DNA from 2 places in the Clavibacter tessellarius genome. Region 1 is predicted to be linked to the other one. Evidence: predicted binding sites of a transcription regulator. Region 1 holds the regulator's gene; the other holds the start of a gene.
The links. Region 1 encodes LexA, which represses DNA repair genes until DNA is damaged. Its sites were predicted from a motif close to TCGAACANNTGTTCGA; they were not measured.
Positions count from the first base shown of each region.

Region 1 (7,276 bases):
GACGGCGGGCAGGAGGGTCAGGCGGGGCGTGCTGGTGAACTCGCTCATGGTCGCTCTCGTTCGGTCGTGCGGGCGGTCGGATGCCGTCGTCGACGGCGGGGAGGTCGGCGGTCGAGCCGGCGTCAGGCGGCACGGAGGGTGCCGAGCCAGTTGGCGAGCAGCCGGATCCCGGCCGCGCCCGACTTCTCGGGGTGGAACTGCGTCGCGGACAGCGGGCCGTTCTCCACGGCGGCGACGAACCGCTCGCCGTGCGTGGCCCAGGTGACGTGCGGCGCCGGCAGCGGCGGGAGCGGGTCGATGCCCCAGGTGCGCGCCGCGTAGGAGTGCACGAAGTAGAAGCGCTCGTCCTCGAGTCCGGCGAACAGCGCCGATCCGGCCGGGGCGTCGACGGTGTTCCAGCCCATGTGCGGGAGGACGTCCGACTCCAGCCGGCCGACCGTGCCCGGCCACTCCCCCAGGCCGGCCACGTCGACGTCGCGCTCGACGCCGCGGTCGAACATGACCTGCATCCCGACGCAGATGCCGAGCACCGGGCGCCCGCCGGCGAGGCGGCGGTCCACGACGCGGTCGCCGCCGGCCGCGCGGAGGGAGGTCATGACCGCGGAGAACGCGCCGACGCCGGGGACCAGGAGCCCGTCGGCCTCGTACGCCCGCTTCGGGTCGCCGGTGAGCTCCACGTCGGCTCCCGCCAGCTCGAGCGCCTTGACGGCGGAGTGGACGTTGCCGCTCCCGTAGTCGAGGACGACGACGGAGGGCCGCGTCACAGCGCGCCCTTGGTGGAGGGGATGCCGGACACGCGCGGGTCGAGCTCCTTCGCCTGGCGGAACGCGCGGGCGAACGACTTGAACTCGGCCTCCGCGATGTGGTGCGGGTCACGTCCGCCGAGGACCGTGACGTGGACGGTCAGCCCCGCGTGGAAGGTGATGGCCTCGAAGACGTGGCGGACCATGGATCCGGTGAAGTGGCCGCCGATGAGGTGCATCTCGAAGCCCGCGGGCTCGCCGGAGTGGACCAGGAACGGGCGCCCGGAGATGTCCACGACGGACTGCACGAGCGCCTCGTCGAGCGGGACGAGCGCGTCGCCGAAGCGGGCGATGCCGGACTTGTCGCCGAGCGCCTGGCGGATGGCCTGGCCGAGGACGATGCCCACGTCCTCCACCGTGTGGTGCACGTCGATGTGGGTGTCGCCGGTGGCCGTGACCTTCAGGTCGGTGAGCGAGTGCTTCGCGAAGGCGGTGAGCATGTGGTCGTAGAACGGGACCGACGTGCTGATCTCGGAGGCGCCGGTGCCGTCGAGGTCGAGCTGGAGCTCGATGCTGGACTCGCTGGTCTGCCGCGTGACGTGCGCGGTGCGCGCGAGGGTGCTCATGCCCTCCATGCTACCGAGCGGCTCCGGTTCCCCCGCTCGCTCCCGGCCGCCACCGGGAGACGAGCGGGCCCGTGGACACGTCGCCCGCCTGGGCGGGACGACGGACCGGGATCAGTGGGCGTACTGCGCCGGCACGGCGAGCTGCTGGCCGGCCGCGACGTCCGACGTGGGCAGCCGGTTCAGGTCGACCAGCGACGCGATGACGTCGCGGGGGTCGGAGGACGGCGCGATCTCCTCGGCGAGGTCCCATAGGGACTGGCCGCTCGAGACGGTGACGTACTCGAGGGCGGTGCCCGAGGCGTCCTTCGACGCGACGGCGGCGCCGCCGTTGAGGGCGACGAGCCCGACGCCGAGCGCGAGCGGCGCGGCGACGAGGGCCGTGAGGACGACGCGTCCCCGACGGGTGATGCGCAGGCGCGTGCGGGGCGCGACGGCGACCTCCGCGACGGCGGGCGTGATGGAGGGAGCGGTGGCGGCGGGGGCTGCGGTGTTCATGGTGACCTCTCGTGCGAGACGGTGGGGCGTCGATGCGACGCACCCGGCGGTGCAGTGCGGTGCGGCATGCGATGCGGGTCCGGCAGCTCGCACCCGGCTCTCGGCCGGGAGAGCCGGGTGCGAAGCTGTGTTCCGAACATACATTCGAACCCGGGGCTTCGCAAGCCCCCACCGCCCCGATCCCGTCGCCAGGGACGCGACACGCTCGAACAGGTGTTTGCCCGGGGCGCCTCGGCTGGATACAGTTTCGAGTGCCTGGTGTCCATTCCACCGGGCACCACCGACATCGCCCTCGCGAGCGCGTCGCCCCGCCGGGTCGCCGCATCACGGAGGGCGTCGGCGACGAGAGGCGGGCCGTGGCATGACGGACGAGCGAGCAGCGGGCGGCGGCGCGACGAGGCGCCGCAAGAGCCTCAGCGAGAAGCAGATCTCGATCCTGGAGTTCATCCAGCGCACCATCGCCGGGCAGGGCTACCCGCCGAGCATGCGCGAGATCGGCGACGCCGTCGGCCTCGCCTCGCTCTCGAGCGTCACCCACCAGCTCAACCAGCTCGAGCTGTCCGGCTACCTCCGCCGCGACCCGAACCGTCCCCGCGCCCTCGAGGTGCTCATCGACCTGCCCGGCAGCGGCGCCGCCGAGAGCGGCGAGCCGTCGACCCCGGTGGGCGACGCGGCCATGGTGCCCATGGTCGGGCGCATCGCGGCCGGCATCCCCATCACCGCCGAGCAGATGGTCGAGGAGGTCTTCCCCCTCCCCCGCCAGCTCGTGGGCAAGGGCGACCTCTTCATGCTGCGCGTCGTCGGCGACTCCATGATCGACGCGGCCATCTGCGACGGCGACTGGGTCGTGGTGCGCCAGCAGAAGACGGCGGAGAACGGCGACATCGTCGCGGCCATGCTCGACGACGAGGCCACCGTCAAGGTGTTCCGCCAGCGCGACGGCCACACGTGGCTCCTGCCCCGCAACAGCGCGTTCGAGCCGATCCTCGGCGACTTCGCCGAGGTCGTCGGCAAGGTCGTCGCGGTCATGCGCTCCGTCTGACGCCCGCACGACGCACGAGAGCGGCCGGTCCCCGAGGGGATCGGCCGCTCTCGTGCGTGCGGGTGGTGCGTCCGGCGCGGATCAGGCGGTGGGGACGACGGCGTACCGGGCCACCTGGGCCTGCTGCTCGGCCGTCACGAGCGCCCGCATGCGCGTGCCCTCCTCGACGTAGGACGTCTCGAGCACCTTCGCGCCGTCGTGCAGCATCGCGACGACCTCGCCGTGCTCGAACGGCACCAGCAGGTCGACCTCGATGGTCGGCTGCGGGAGCAGCTCGGCGATGCGACGACGCAGCTCCGCGACGCCCTCGCCCGTGCGGGCCGACACGAACACGCCCTGCGGCGCGAGCCCGCGGAGGACGACGCGGTCCCCGTCCGACGCGAGGTCGCTCTTGTTGAACACCACGATCTCGGGGATGCCCGAGGCGTCGACCTCCGCGATCACCTCGTGCACGGTGGCGAGCTGCGCCGCCGGATCCGGGTGCGACGCGTCCACGACGTGCACGAGCACGTCCGAGTCCGCGAGCTCCTCCAGCGTCGAGCGGAACGCCTCGACGAGCTGGTGCGGAAGGTTGCGGACGAAGCCCACGGTGTCGGCCAGCGTGTACAGCTGCCCCTGGTCGGTCTCCGTCTTGCGGACGGTCGCGTCGAGCGTGGCGAACAGGGCGTTCTCCACGAGCACGCCCGCCTTGGTCACGCGGTTCAGCAGCGACGACTTGCCGGCGTTCGTGTAGCCGACGATCGCCACCGACGGGACGGCGTTGCGGTCGCGGTTGGCGCGCTTGGTGTCGCGCGCGGGCTTCATGCCGGCGATCTGCTTGCGCAGCTTCGCCATGCGGGTGTTGATGCGGCGACGGTCGAGCTCGATCTTCGTCTCACCCGGTCCGCGGGATCCCATGCCGGCGCCCGCGCCGCCGACCTGGCCACCGGCCTGGCGCGACATCGAGTCGCCCCAGCCGCGGAGGCGAGGGAGCAGGTACTGGAGCTGCGCGAGCTCGACCTGGGCCTTGCCCTCCCGGCTCTTGGCGTGCTGGCTGAAGATGTCGAGGATCACGGCGGTGCGGTCGATGACCTTGACCTTCACCACGTCCTCGAGCGCGCGCCGCTGGCTCGGGGCGAGCTCGGTGTCGGCGATGACCGTGTCGGCGCCCACCGCGGCCACGAGCGCACGCAGCTCCTCGGCCTTGCCGCTGCCGAAGTAGGTGCTGGGATCCGGCGTGGGTCGGCGCTGCAGCAGGCCGTCGAGCACCACGGCACCCGCGGTCTCCGCGAGGGCCGCGAGCTCGCGCATGCTGTTCTCGGCGTCGTCGACGGAGCCCTGCGAGTACACGCCGATGAGGACGACGTTCTCGAGGCGCAGCTGCCGGTACTCGACCTCGGTGACGTCCTCGAGCTCGGTCGACAGGCCCGCCACGCGGCGGAGCGCCTGGCGGTCCGCGCGCTCGGTCTGGTCGCCGTCGAAGCCCTGCTCGGTGTCGGGGGCCGCGGACAGCGCCTGCGCGCCGGATCCGCGGAAGAGGGCGTAGCCGGCGGATCGGTCCTCCGCCCGTGCGAGGACGCGCGCGACGACGTCGTCCCCGGCGGTGCTCTCGGTGGACGTCGTCGTCGTGTCCGCGGGCTGGTCGTGCTCGTCGTGCGTGATCATGTGCTCCCATCGTAGCGTCGGCGTCCGGTATCGTCCCGTGCATGGCCGACGCGCATTACTTCTCCTCGTCGCCGGCCGGTCCCCTGCGCACCCGCGCGATCACGGTCGAGCTGGGCGGACGGACGGTCGACGTCGAGACCGCGGGCGGCGTCTTCAGCCCCGAGCACGTCGACCAGGGGACCCTGGTCCTGCTGCGGAACGTCCCCGCACCTCCCCTGGAGGGGCACCTGCTGGACGTCGGTTGCGGCTGGGGTCCGGTGGCGCTCGACCTGGCGATGCGATCGCCGTCGGCCACCGTATGGGCGGTCGACGTGAACGAGCGGGCGCTCGAGCTGACGCGGGCGAACGCCCGGTCCCTCGGTCTCGAGAACGTCAACGCCGTGCTGCCCGAGGATGTTCCCGCCGACCTCGCCTTCGCCACCGTGTGGTCGAACCCGCCCATCCGGGTCGGCAAGGAGGCGCTGCACGGCATCCTCGCGCACTGGCTCCCGCGGCTCGCGTCCGGGGCCGACGCGTGGCTCGTGGTGCAGCGGAACCTCGGGTCCGACTCCCTGCAGCGCTGGCTCGTCGAGACCATGCCCCCCGAGCTGGAGACGACCCGCGCCGCGTCCGACAAGGGCTTCCGCGTGCTGCGCGTGCACCGGGGCGAGGGCGCCTAGGGGCGAGCGCCCGTCGCGCGGCGCCCGGCGCCCGGCGCCCGGACGCGTTCGCGCCGGTCAGGCCAGCGCGACGACCCCGTCGAAGACGAGCTCGGCCGGACCCGAGAGGCCGACGTGCTCGCCGTCCTCCGCCGGGAACATGCGCACGCCGAGGACGCCGCCGGGCACCTGCACGCGCCACTGGTGCGGTGCCGCCGCGCCCGCCCAGTGCCGGGTCGCGAGGGCCGCGGCGACCGCGCCGGTGCCGCAGCTGAGGGTCTCGCCGCTGCCGCGCTCGTGCACGCGCATCGTGATGTGGCCGACGCCGTCGACCACGAGCGGGTCGGCGGGGACGACGAGCTCGACGTTGACGCCGTCCGCGGGCTCCGGATCCAGCTGGGGGACGAAGCCCAGGTCGGCCTGCGCGAGCTCGTCCTCGCTGGAGAGCGCGACCACGACGTGCGGGTTGCCGACGTCGATGCCGAGGCCGGGCCTCGCGACCTGGAGGTCCTTGGCGCGGACGAGGGGCTCGCCGCCCGCGAGGGCCCAGCGGCCGAGGTCGACCTGGAAGCCCGATCCGCTGCGCTGCACCTCGCGGACGCCGGCGCGGGTGCCGATCGGCACGGTCCGTCCCGGCGGCAGCTCGATGAGCCCGTTCTCGATGAGGAAGAGCGTGAAGACGCGGATGCCGTTGCCGCACATCTCGGCGGGGCTCCCGTCCGCGTTGCGGTAGTCCATGAACCACTCGGCGTCGGGGTCCTCGGCCAGGGCCGCCTGGCCCTCGGGGATCCGGCTCGAGAGGACCGCGCGGATCGTGCCGTCGGCGCCGATGCCGAAGTGGCGGTCGCAGAGGGCCTGCACCTGCGTGTCGGTCAGCTGGATCTCGCCCGCGGGATCCGCGAACAGCACGAAGTCGTTGCCCGTGCCCTGGCCCTTGGTGAACTGCAGGTCTGCCATTCCGCCAGCCTAGGGGCGCATCACCGGGAGGGCGTCGAGGGCGTGCGCCAGGAGCTCGTCGTCGCGCGCGTCGAGCCGCACGGCGTCCGAGTAGCGGCCGAACCAGGACACCTGCCGACGGGCGTACCGGCGGGTGAGGGCTCGCGTCTCCTCGACGGCCTCCGCCTCCGTGACCTCGCCCGCGAGCTGCCGCGCCGCCTGCGCGTAGCCGATGGCGCGGGATGCGGTGACGCCCTCCGCCAGGCCCGCGGGCAGGAGCCCGGCCACCTCGTCGACGAGGCCGGCCGCCCACATGCCCCCGACGCGGGCGTCGAGCCGCGGGACGAGCTCCTCGCGCGGGAGAGTGAGGGCCAGGATGCGCGCGGGATGCCACGCCCTCGGCTCGGCCGTCTCGCGCGCCGGCTGGGCACCCGAGATCTCCACGACCTCGAGCGCCCGCACCAGGCGCCGACCGTTGTGGGCGCCGATGCGCTGGGCCGCGGCGGGGTCGACCTCGCGCAGCCGACGGTGCAGCATCCCCGGCCCGGTCTCGACGAGCTCGCGTTCGAGGCGCTGCCGGACCTCGGGGTCGGTGCCCGGGAACTCGTAGTCGAACAGCACGGAGGAGACGTAGAGGCCCGAGCCGCCGACGAGGATCGGGACGGCGCCGCGCTCGAGGATCGCGCTCACCGCGGCGCGCGCGTCCTCCTGGTACGCCGCGACCGTGGCCTCGGCCGTGATGTCGAGGACGTCGAGGAGGTGGTGCGGTATCCCGCGGCGCTCCCCCTCCGGGAGCTTGGCGGTGCCGATGTCCATGCCCCGGTACAGCTGCATGGCGTCCGCGTTGACGATCTCGGCCGCACGCCCGTCGGAGCGGATCCGCTCGGCGATGTCGAGGGACAGCGCGGACTTGCCGGTGCCCGTGGCCCCGACGACCGCGACGATCGGGGTCACGCGCGGTGGCGGGGGTGGGCGGAGCCGCCCTCCCCCAGCGCCGCCACGCGGAGCGTGGGCAGCCCGAGCGAGACGCGCGGCGCCCCTCCTGCGCCGGGGCCGGCCGCGGGCGCGGCCGGCACGCCGCACGAGTCGGCCTGCGCGCGCTCGTACGCGTCCCCCGCACGCGTGCGGCGGATGCGTAGCGGGGCCCGGTCG
Region 1 covers NZ_CP040788.1:1,376,796-1,384,071, forward strand. The annotation lists gene priA (bifunctional 1-(5-phosphoribosyl)-5-((5-phosphoribosylamino)methylideneamino)imidazole-4-carboxamide isomerase/phosphoribosylanthranilate isomerase PriA) at 1-48, opposite strand, end outside; gene hisH (imidazole glycerol phosphate synthase subunit HisH) at 123-764, opposite strand; gene hisB (imidazoleglycerol-phosphate dehydratase HisB) at 761-1,369, opposite strand; gene FGG90_RS06300 (LysM peptidoglycan-binding domain-containing protein) at 1,481-1,864, opposite strand; gene lexA (transcriptional repressor LexA) at 2,226-2,906, shown strand; gene hflX (GTPase HflX) at 2,988-4,550, opposite strand; gene FGG90_RS06315 (class I SAM-dependent methyltransferase) at 4,592-5,209, shown strand; gene dapF (diaminopimelate epimerase) at 5,267-6,145, opposite strand; gene miaA (tRNA (adenosine(37)-N6)-dimethylallyltransferase MiaA) at 6,155-7,078, opposite strand; gene miaB (tRNA (N6-isopentenyl adenosine(37)-C2)-methylthiotransferase MiaB) at 7,075-7,276, opposite strand, start outside.

Region 2 (7,276 bases), 580 kb from region 1:
GAGGTCGACCGCCACCCAGATGAGCCAGAACTCGACCCAGCCCTTGGCCATGCCGTAGGTGGCGAGGAGCGAGCCGACGAAGATCCAGGCGTCGGCCCACACGGGCTCGTAGGAGCCGAGCGCGCGGAAGAGGGGCGTGAGGAGCGCCGTGCCGCCGACGAGCGCGACGACGAGCAGGGCGCGCTGGCGGCCGGACGCCCAGCGCGGCACCACGGGCGCGCCACTGTGCCGGGCTTGCTGCCAGCGGTGCCAGCCGTAGACGGACACGGCGATGAACATGACCTGGCGTCCGGCCTGGCCGAGGAGGTTCACGGGGTTCGGCGTGCCGAAGACGGCGCCGAGGAAGACGGTGAAGAGGAGCACGTTGCCGACGATGCCGACGGGCCACGCCCAGACCTTCCGGCGCATGCCGCCGAGCGCGCTGGCGAGGCCGAAGAGGTTGCCGACGATCTCGCGCCAGAGGATGGTCTGGTCGCCGATGCGGAGCTGCGCGTCGAACAGCCACTCGAGTGCCGCCATGCGGGATCCCTCCGTGCGCCGCGGTCCGGGTGATCGCGTGCCGACGCCGTGCGCGGCGCCGTGGGATCCAAGGCCGCGACGCCGCCCGCTATTCCCCGCACGCCGCACGCCCGGGTGGGCGGGCGCTCAGGCGAACAGGCGCGTGTCGAGCTCCTCGTCCGACGCCGTGACGAGCGACCACCGGCCGCGTCCGTCGACGCTCAGGTCGAACGACCCGTCGACCCGGCGCGCGCCCGTGGTGAGCGGCACGGCCTCGACGCGCCACATCCGGAGCTCGAGCAGGTGCCCGCTCGCGCCGCGGGGCGCGCGGCCCGTGCGCTGCCACCAGTCGACCCGCGCGATCCACCGCTCGGGCGAGCTGACGACGCCGTAGACCACGCCCCGCCAGGTGAACCGGAGCGGCGAGCCGTCCCCCGAGAGCTCGACCTCCACGTCCTCGTCGATCCGCATCATGCCGCTCCTCCCATCGTCGCGCCGGCCGCGCCTCGTGCGTTCGAACGGGTGTTCGAACGTCTGATCCGAGTGTAGGAACGGGCGCCGACATCCACGAGGGGAGCGGGCGGATCCGCCTCACCCTCCACCGGAGGTCGAGGGTCGGGCGCGGCCGGCCGATCGGGCATGGATCCGGGCACGCGCGCGTTGGCCCTGGAGTCCCGAGGGCGGCAGACGCCTCCCTCGTCATCGACACCCGAGGAGGGTCCACATGACCGACACCACCACCGCGGCCGGCGCATCCGGCACGTTCACCATCGGCGGCGACCTGCCCGTCGTCCGTCTCGGCTACGGCACCATGCAGCTGACCGGCGAGGGCGTCTGGGGCGCCCCCGCGGATCCCGCCGAGGCCGTCCGCGTCATCCGCCGCGCCGCCGAGCTCGGCGTCACGTTCTTCGACACCGCCGACTCCTACGGCCCGTTCGTGGCCGAGGAGTTCCTCAAGGAGGCGCTCCACCCGTACGCCGACGACGTCGTCGTCGCAACCAAGGGCGGGCTCACGCGCCCCGGCCCCGGCGACTGGCGCCCCGTCGGCCGCCCCGAGTACCTGCGCCAGCAGGCCGAGCTGAGCCTCCGCCACCTCGGCCTCGAGCGCATCGACCTCTACCAGCTGCACCGCATCGACCCGGCCGTCCCGTTGGAGGACCAGATCGGCGTGCTCAAGGAGCTGCAGTCCGAGGGCAAGATCCGCCACATCGGCCTGTCCGAGGTCTCCGTGGACGACGTGAAGGCGGCGCGCGAGATCGCCGAGATCGTCTCCGTGCAGAACCTCTTCAACCTCGCCAAGCGCGACGCCGAGCCGCTGCTCGAGTACGCCGAGGCCGAGGGCCTCGCGTTCATCCCGTGGTTCCCGCTCGCGACCGGCGAGCTCGCGAAGGACGGCGGCCCGCTCGACGCCCTCGCGAAGCAGCACGACGCGAGCCCGTCGCAGCTCGCCCTCGCGTGGCTCCTCCGCCGCTCGCCCGTGATGCTGCCGATCCCCGGCACCAAGTCAGTCGGGCACGTCGAGGACAACATCGCCGCGGCGGCGATCGAGCTCACCGACGACGAGTTCCAGGCGCTCACCGACGCCGTCTGATCCCCGCGCGCGCGAGGGCCCCGCAGGAGATCCTGCGGGGCCCTCGTGCGTCGTGCCGTGCGCGCGGTGCCGCGCGATGGCGCCGCTAGGTGCCGATGCGGGTGCCGGAGTCGTCGGCGAGGCCGAGGTCGTCGAGCTGCGCGAGGAGGCTCGCGCCGTCCGGGGCGTAGACCCACGGGACGCTGCTGTCGAGCGCCCGCTCCTCGGCCTTCGCGCGGCCGCCCGCGAGGACGGCCTCGCCGGCGCTGAGCTGGCGGATGAGCACGACCTTCACGTTGTCGGGGTTCCGCTCCGCGAACTCGCCGTAGAGCAGCTCGTCGTGCTGGCCGTCGTCGCCCGCGAGGATCCACTTCACGCGCGGGAACTCCTCGGCGAGCCGCTGCAGGTTCAGCCGCTTGTGCTCCATGCCGCTGCGGAACCAGCGGTCGACCGTGGGACCCCAGTCGGTGAGGAGGATCGGGCCCGGCGGGTACAGGTTCCGCGACAGGAACCGGGTGAGCGTCGGCGCCACGTTCCACGCGCCCGTCGAGAGGTACAGCACGGGCGAGCCCGCGTGGCGCACGCGCAGCCGCTCGTAGAGGACGGCCATGCCGGGCGTGGGCGTCCGCGCGTGCTCGTCGAGCACGAACGTGTTCCACGCGGCGAGGAAGGGCCGGGGGAGCGCGGTGACCATCACGGTGTCGTCGATGTCGCTGAGGATCCCGGTGCGCACGTCGTCGCCCACGATGAACACCGGCGCCTCGACGGTCTCGGACCCCTGCGAGCGGATGCGGATGGTGTGCCACCCGCTCGGCAGCGCCGCCTCGACGACCGTGTCGACGACGCCGCCCCGGTCGGCCCGCACGTGGTGCTCGGTGCCGTCGATCTCGACGACCACGTCGACGTCGGTGAGCGGCACGCTCGTGAAGCTGCGCCAGCCGCGGACGACCTTGTCGCCCGCCAGCGCGCGCTTGCTCTTCGGGTCGGTGAGGAGGACGCGGCAGAGCACGCGCACCCACCGGACGGATCCGTAGCCCGCGTACGGGATGACGGTCGGCTGGAGGCCCCGTTTGCGGGCGCGGCCCTCGCGGATCTCGTGGATGCGGTCCTCCATGCGCGCCGCCCGGTGCAGCACGGGTGCGGCGGCGGGGGACTCGAGGAGCGTGCGGGTCGCGTGCTTCTTCTTCTTCGAGGAGGGGGCCACGGGCTCAGTCAAGCAGACCCGGGCGGAGCGGGACGCCGATCACACCGGGCGGGCGAGCTCCGCGGTGTCCGGCGCGCCCTGGTCGACGCCGGGGCCGACCTCGTCCATGGCGAGCTCCTCGATGACGTCCTCGGCCTGCGCGGCCACCGCGCGCAGCAGGTCGGGCGAGCCCTCCGCCGTGGGGTCGAGCCACTCCTCGACGACGTCCGGCGACAGCACGACGGGCATCCGCTCGGCCAGCGCCTCCACCGTGCCGGCCGCGGGGCGCGTGAGGACCGCGCAGCTCAGCACCCAGCGGGCCGGGTCGTCGGCCGCGCGCGACGGGTCCCGCCACCACTCGTACAGCGCCGCGAGCAGCACGATCCCGTCGCCCGCGCCGACGAGGTAGGGCGTGCGGAGGCCGTCGTCGGTCTCGTGGTGCTCGTAGTAGCCGGAGACGGGGACGGCCGCGCGCCGGGAGACGAGCGCCGGCAGGAGCTCGGGCCGGGAGGCGAGGGACTCGGCGGGGACCTCGGCGAGCGGCGGGCCCTGGTCCGGCCCCGGGGATCCGGCCGGGACGAGGCCCCAGCGCGCGGACTCGAGCCGCCGGACCGGCACCTGGTCCTCCGTGTCGCCCTCGGGGCGGCGGGGGAGCGTGTCCACCAGCACGGCGACGCGCTGGCCCGGCTCGATGCGCCAGGACGGGGCGGGCACGGCGCCGCCCGCGTGGTCGACGTCGAGCAGGGCGACCAGGTCGTCGGCGGACAGGGCCCGGGCGAGGATGCGCGTCATGCCCTCCATCCTGGCCGACGCCCGGACGGCCGGGTCCCGCGGGCGGCATCCGGTGGGCTGTCCGGCGAGCGTCCATTTGTTACGAAGTGGCGTCAGCGGACCCTCCGGTGCGGTCGATCCGCGGCGGGCGTGGTTCGCTGGTGTGCCTGGCAAGTGTCGATTCGTAGTGCCTACGAGGAATGAGCCACCCATGATCGAGTTCCACCACGTCCGCAAGCAGTACCCGGACGGCACGCTCGCGATCGAGGACTTCAGCCTCGTCGTCCCCTCGCAGACCACGACGGTCCTCGTCGGGTCCTCGGGCTGCGGCAAGACGACCCTCATGCGCATGATCAACCGCATGGTCGATCCCACGAGCGGCCGCATCGAGATCGACGGCACCGACATCGCCACGCAGGACGCCGTGAAGCTCCGCCGCAGCATCGGCTACGTGATGCAGAACTCGGGCCTCCTGCCGCACCGCAAGGTCGTCGACAACATCGCGACCGTCCCCCGCCTCACGGGCGTGGACAAGCGGACGGCGCGCGAGGACGCGCTGAAGCTCATGGACACGGTGGGCCTCGACCGCTCGATGGCCGACCGCTACCCGTCGCAGCTCTCCGGCGGCCAGCAGCAGCGCGTGGGCGTGGCGCGCGGGCTCGCGGTCGACCCGAACATCCTGCTGATGGACGAGCCGTTCGGCGCCGTCGACCCGCTCGTGCGCGACGACCTCCAGCAGGAGCTCATCCGGCTCCGCACCCAGCTCGACAAGACCGTCGTCTTCGTCACGCACGACATCGACGAGGCCTTCCTCCTCGGGGACCAGGTCGTGATCCTCGAGAAGGGCGGCCGCATCGCCCAGCAGGGCACGCCGCAGGAGATCCTCTCGGACCCCGCGAACGACTTCGTGCGCGACTTCGTGGGCGCCGACAAGGGCAAGCGCGCGCTCCACCTCGAGGACACCGGCACCGGCCGCGTGCTCGTCGACCGCGACGGCCGGCTCGTCGGCGTGCTCGACGGCGAGGACCGCGCCGCCCGGACCGCCGCCGCGTCCGAGCGCGCCACGACCGAGGCGGGGGCCGCGCACGCCCCCGGTGCTCCGGCGCAGGGTGCGGGACCCGCGTGAACTGGGTCCTCACGAACATCCAGACGGTGCTGGACCTGGCCGTCGCGCACGTGACGCTGGCGGCGCCGCCCATCATCGTGGGCCTCGTGCTGTCGCTGCCCTTCGGTTGGCTGGCCAACCGCTACCGGCCCGTCCGCGGACCGCTCCTCACGGTCGGCGGGATCCTGTACACGATCCCGTCCCTCCCGCTGCTCATCGCGATCCCGGCCATCATCGGCACGACGATCATCGACCCCCGGAACGTCGTCGTCGCGCTGACCGTCTACGCCCTCGCCCTCCTGGTGCGCATCACGTCGGACGCGCTGGCCGCCGTGCCGGAGGACGTCAAGCAGTCGGCCACCGCGATGGGCTACTCCGGCTGGGCGCGCTTCTGGCGCGTCGAGCTGCCGCTCGCCGGACCCGTGCTCCTCGCGGGCCTCCGGGTCATCTCCGTGAGCACGGTGAGCATGGTGACGGTCGGCGCGCTGACGGGCATCCAGAGCCTCGGCACCATGATCCTCACCGGGTACCGCCGCTCGTTCTACACGGAGATCGTCACGGGCGTCGTCGGCATCCTGCTCATCGCGCTCGCCTTCGACCTCCTGCTGCTGCTCATCGGACGCGTCCTCATGCCCTGGGCGGCCGTGACCTCCAGCCCGACCCGGCGGCGCCTGCGCCGCGGCGCCCTCGTGACGAAGGGGAGCACGCTGTGAACTCGTTCGCCGAGGCGTTCCAGCTCCTCCTCGACCCCTCCCGCTGGGGCGGCACGGGCGGCTACGCCCTCGGCCTCCGCGACCACCTCTGGTACACGTTCCTCGCGATCGCGCTGGCCTCCGTGATCGCGGTCCCGGCGGGCCTCTACATCGGCCACACCGGGCGCGGGCGCAACCTCGCCGTCGGGTTCTCCGGCGGGCTCCGCGCCCTGCCGACGCTCGGCGTGCTGGTCCTCCTCGGGCTGTACTTCGGGATCGGGCTGACCGGCCCCATCGTCACCTTCGCGATCCTCGGCATCCCGCCGCTCCTGGCGGGCGTCTACGCCGGCGTGCTCGCCGTCGACCGCGCGACCGTCGACGCCGCCCGGGCGGTGGGGCTCACCGAGTGGCAGATCCTCGGCCGCGTGGAGATCCCGCTCGCCCTGCCGCTCATCATCAGCGGCTTCCGCGCCTCGACCCTGCAGGTCATCAGCACCGTCACGCTCGGGGCCTACCTCGGCCTCGGCGGCCTCGGGCCGTACATCTTCACCGGCCTGACGACGCGGAACTTCCCGCTGATGCTCAGCGGCGCCCTCCTCGTCACCGCCCTCGCGCTCGTCGTCGACGGCGTGTTCGCGATCGTGCAGCGCCTCGTGATCCCGCGCGGCGTCGTCGCCGCCGCGGGCCGCACCCCCGACTCCGCCCGGACCTCGTCGAGGCCGGCGGTCAGCACCACCTCCTGAAAGGAACACAGCAATGTCCCACAGCATCTCCCGCCGGCTCCTCGTCGGCACCGTCGCGCTGGGCACCGCGATGGCCCTCGCCGGCTGCTCGTCCGGCGACCCCCTCGACACCTCGGGCGGCCAGGCGTCCGCCGCTCCCAGCGACACCATCTCCGTCGGATCCGCCGCGTTCGGCGAGAACGTCATCCTCGCCGAGGTCTACGCGCAGGCGCTCGAGGCCAACGACGTGAAGGTCACGCGCAACCTGCAGATCGGCGAGCGCGAGGTCTACCTCAAGGCGCTCGAGGAGGGGTCCATCGACCTCATCCCCGAGTACACCGGCAACCTGCTCGCCGCCTACGACGCCGACTCGACCACCACCTCCAGCGACGACGTCTACTCGGCGCTCGGATCCGCCCTGCCGGACGGCTTCGAGGTGCTCGACCAGTCGCCCGCCGAGGACAAGGACTCCTACAACGTCACCAAGGAGTACTCGGAGTCGAACGGCGTCACGAGCCTCTCCGACCTCGCGGGCAAGGGCACGATCAACGTGGGCGGCGGCGCGGTCCTGGGCGAGCGCGAGTACGGCATCCCCGGGCTCACCGACACGTACGGCATCGACGCGAAGCTCGTCACCATCGAGGACCAGGGCGGCCCCAACACCGTCAAGGCCCTCGTCGACGGCCAGGTGCAGATCGCGAACATCTACTCGACCACCCCGTCGATCCTCGACAA
Region 2 covers NZ_CP040788.1:799,933-807,208, forward strand. The annotation lists gene pnuC (nicotinamide riboside transporter PnuC) at 1-519, opposite strand, end outside; gene FGG90_RS03655 (DUF6504 family protein) at 646-972, opposite strand; gene FGG90_RS03660 (aldo/keto reductase) at 1,223-2,089, shown strand; gene FGG90_RS03665 (App1 family protein) at 2,175-3,272, opposite strand; gene FGG90_RS03670 (SOS response-associated peptidase) at 3,312-4,043, opposite strand; gene FGG90_RS03675 (ABC transporter ATP-binding protein) at 4,234-5,148, shown strand; gene FGG90_RS03680 (ABC transporter permease) at 5,145-5,840, shown strand; gene FGG90_RS03685 (ABC transporter permease) at 5,837-6,562, shown strand; gene FGG90_RS03690 (ABC transporter substrate-binding protein) at 6,576-7,276, shown strand, end outside.
Region 2: the regulator LexA is predicted to act here: its motif matches at 1,013-1,028, upstream of FGG90_RS03655 (DUF6504 family protein).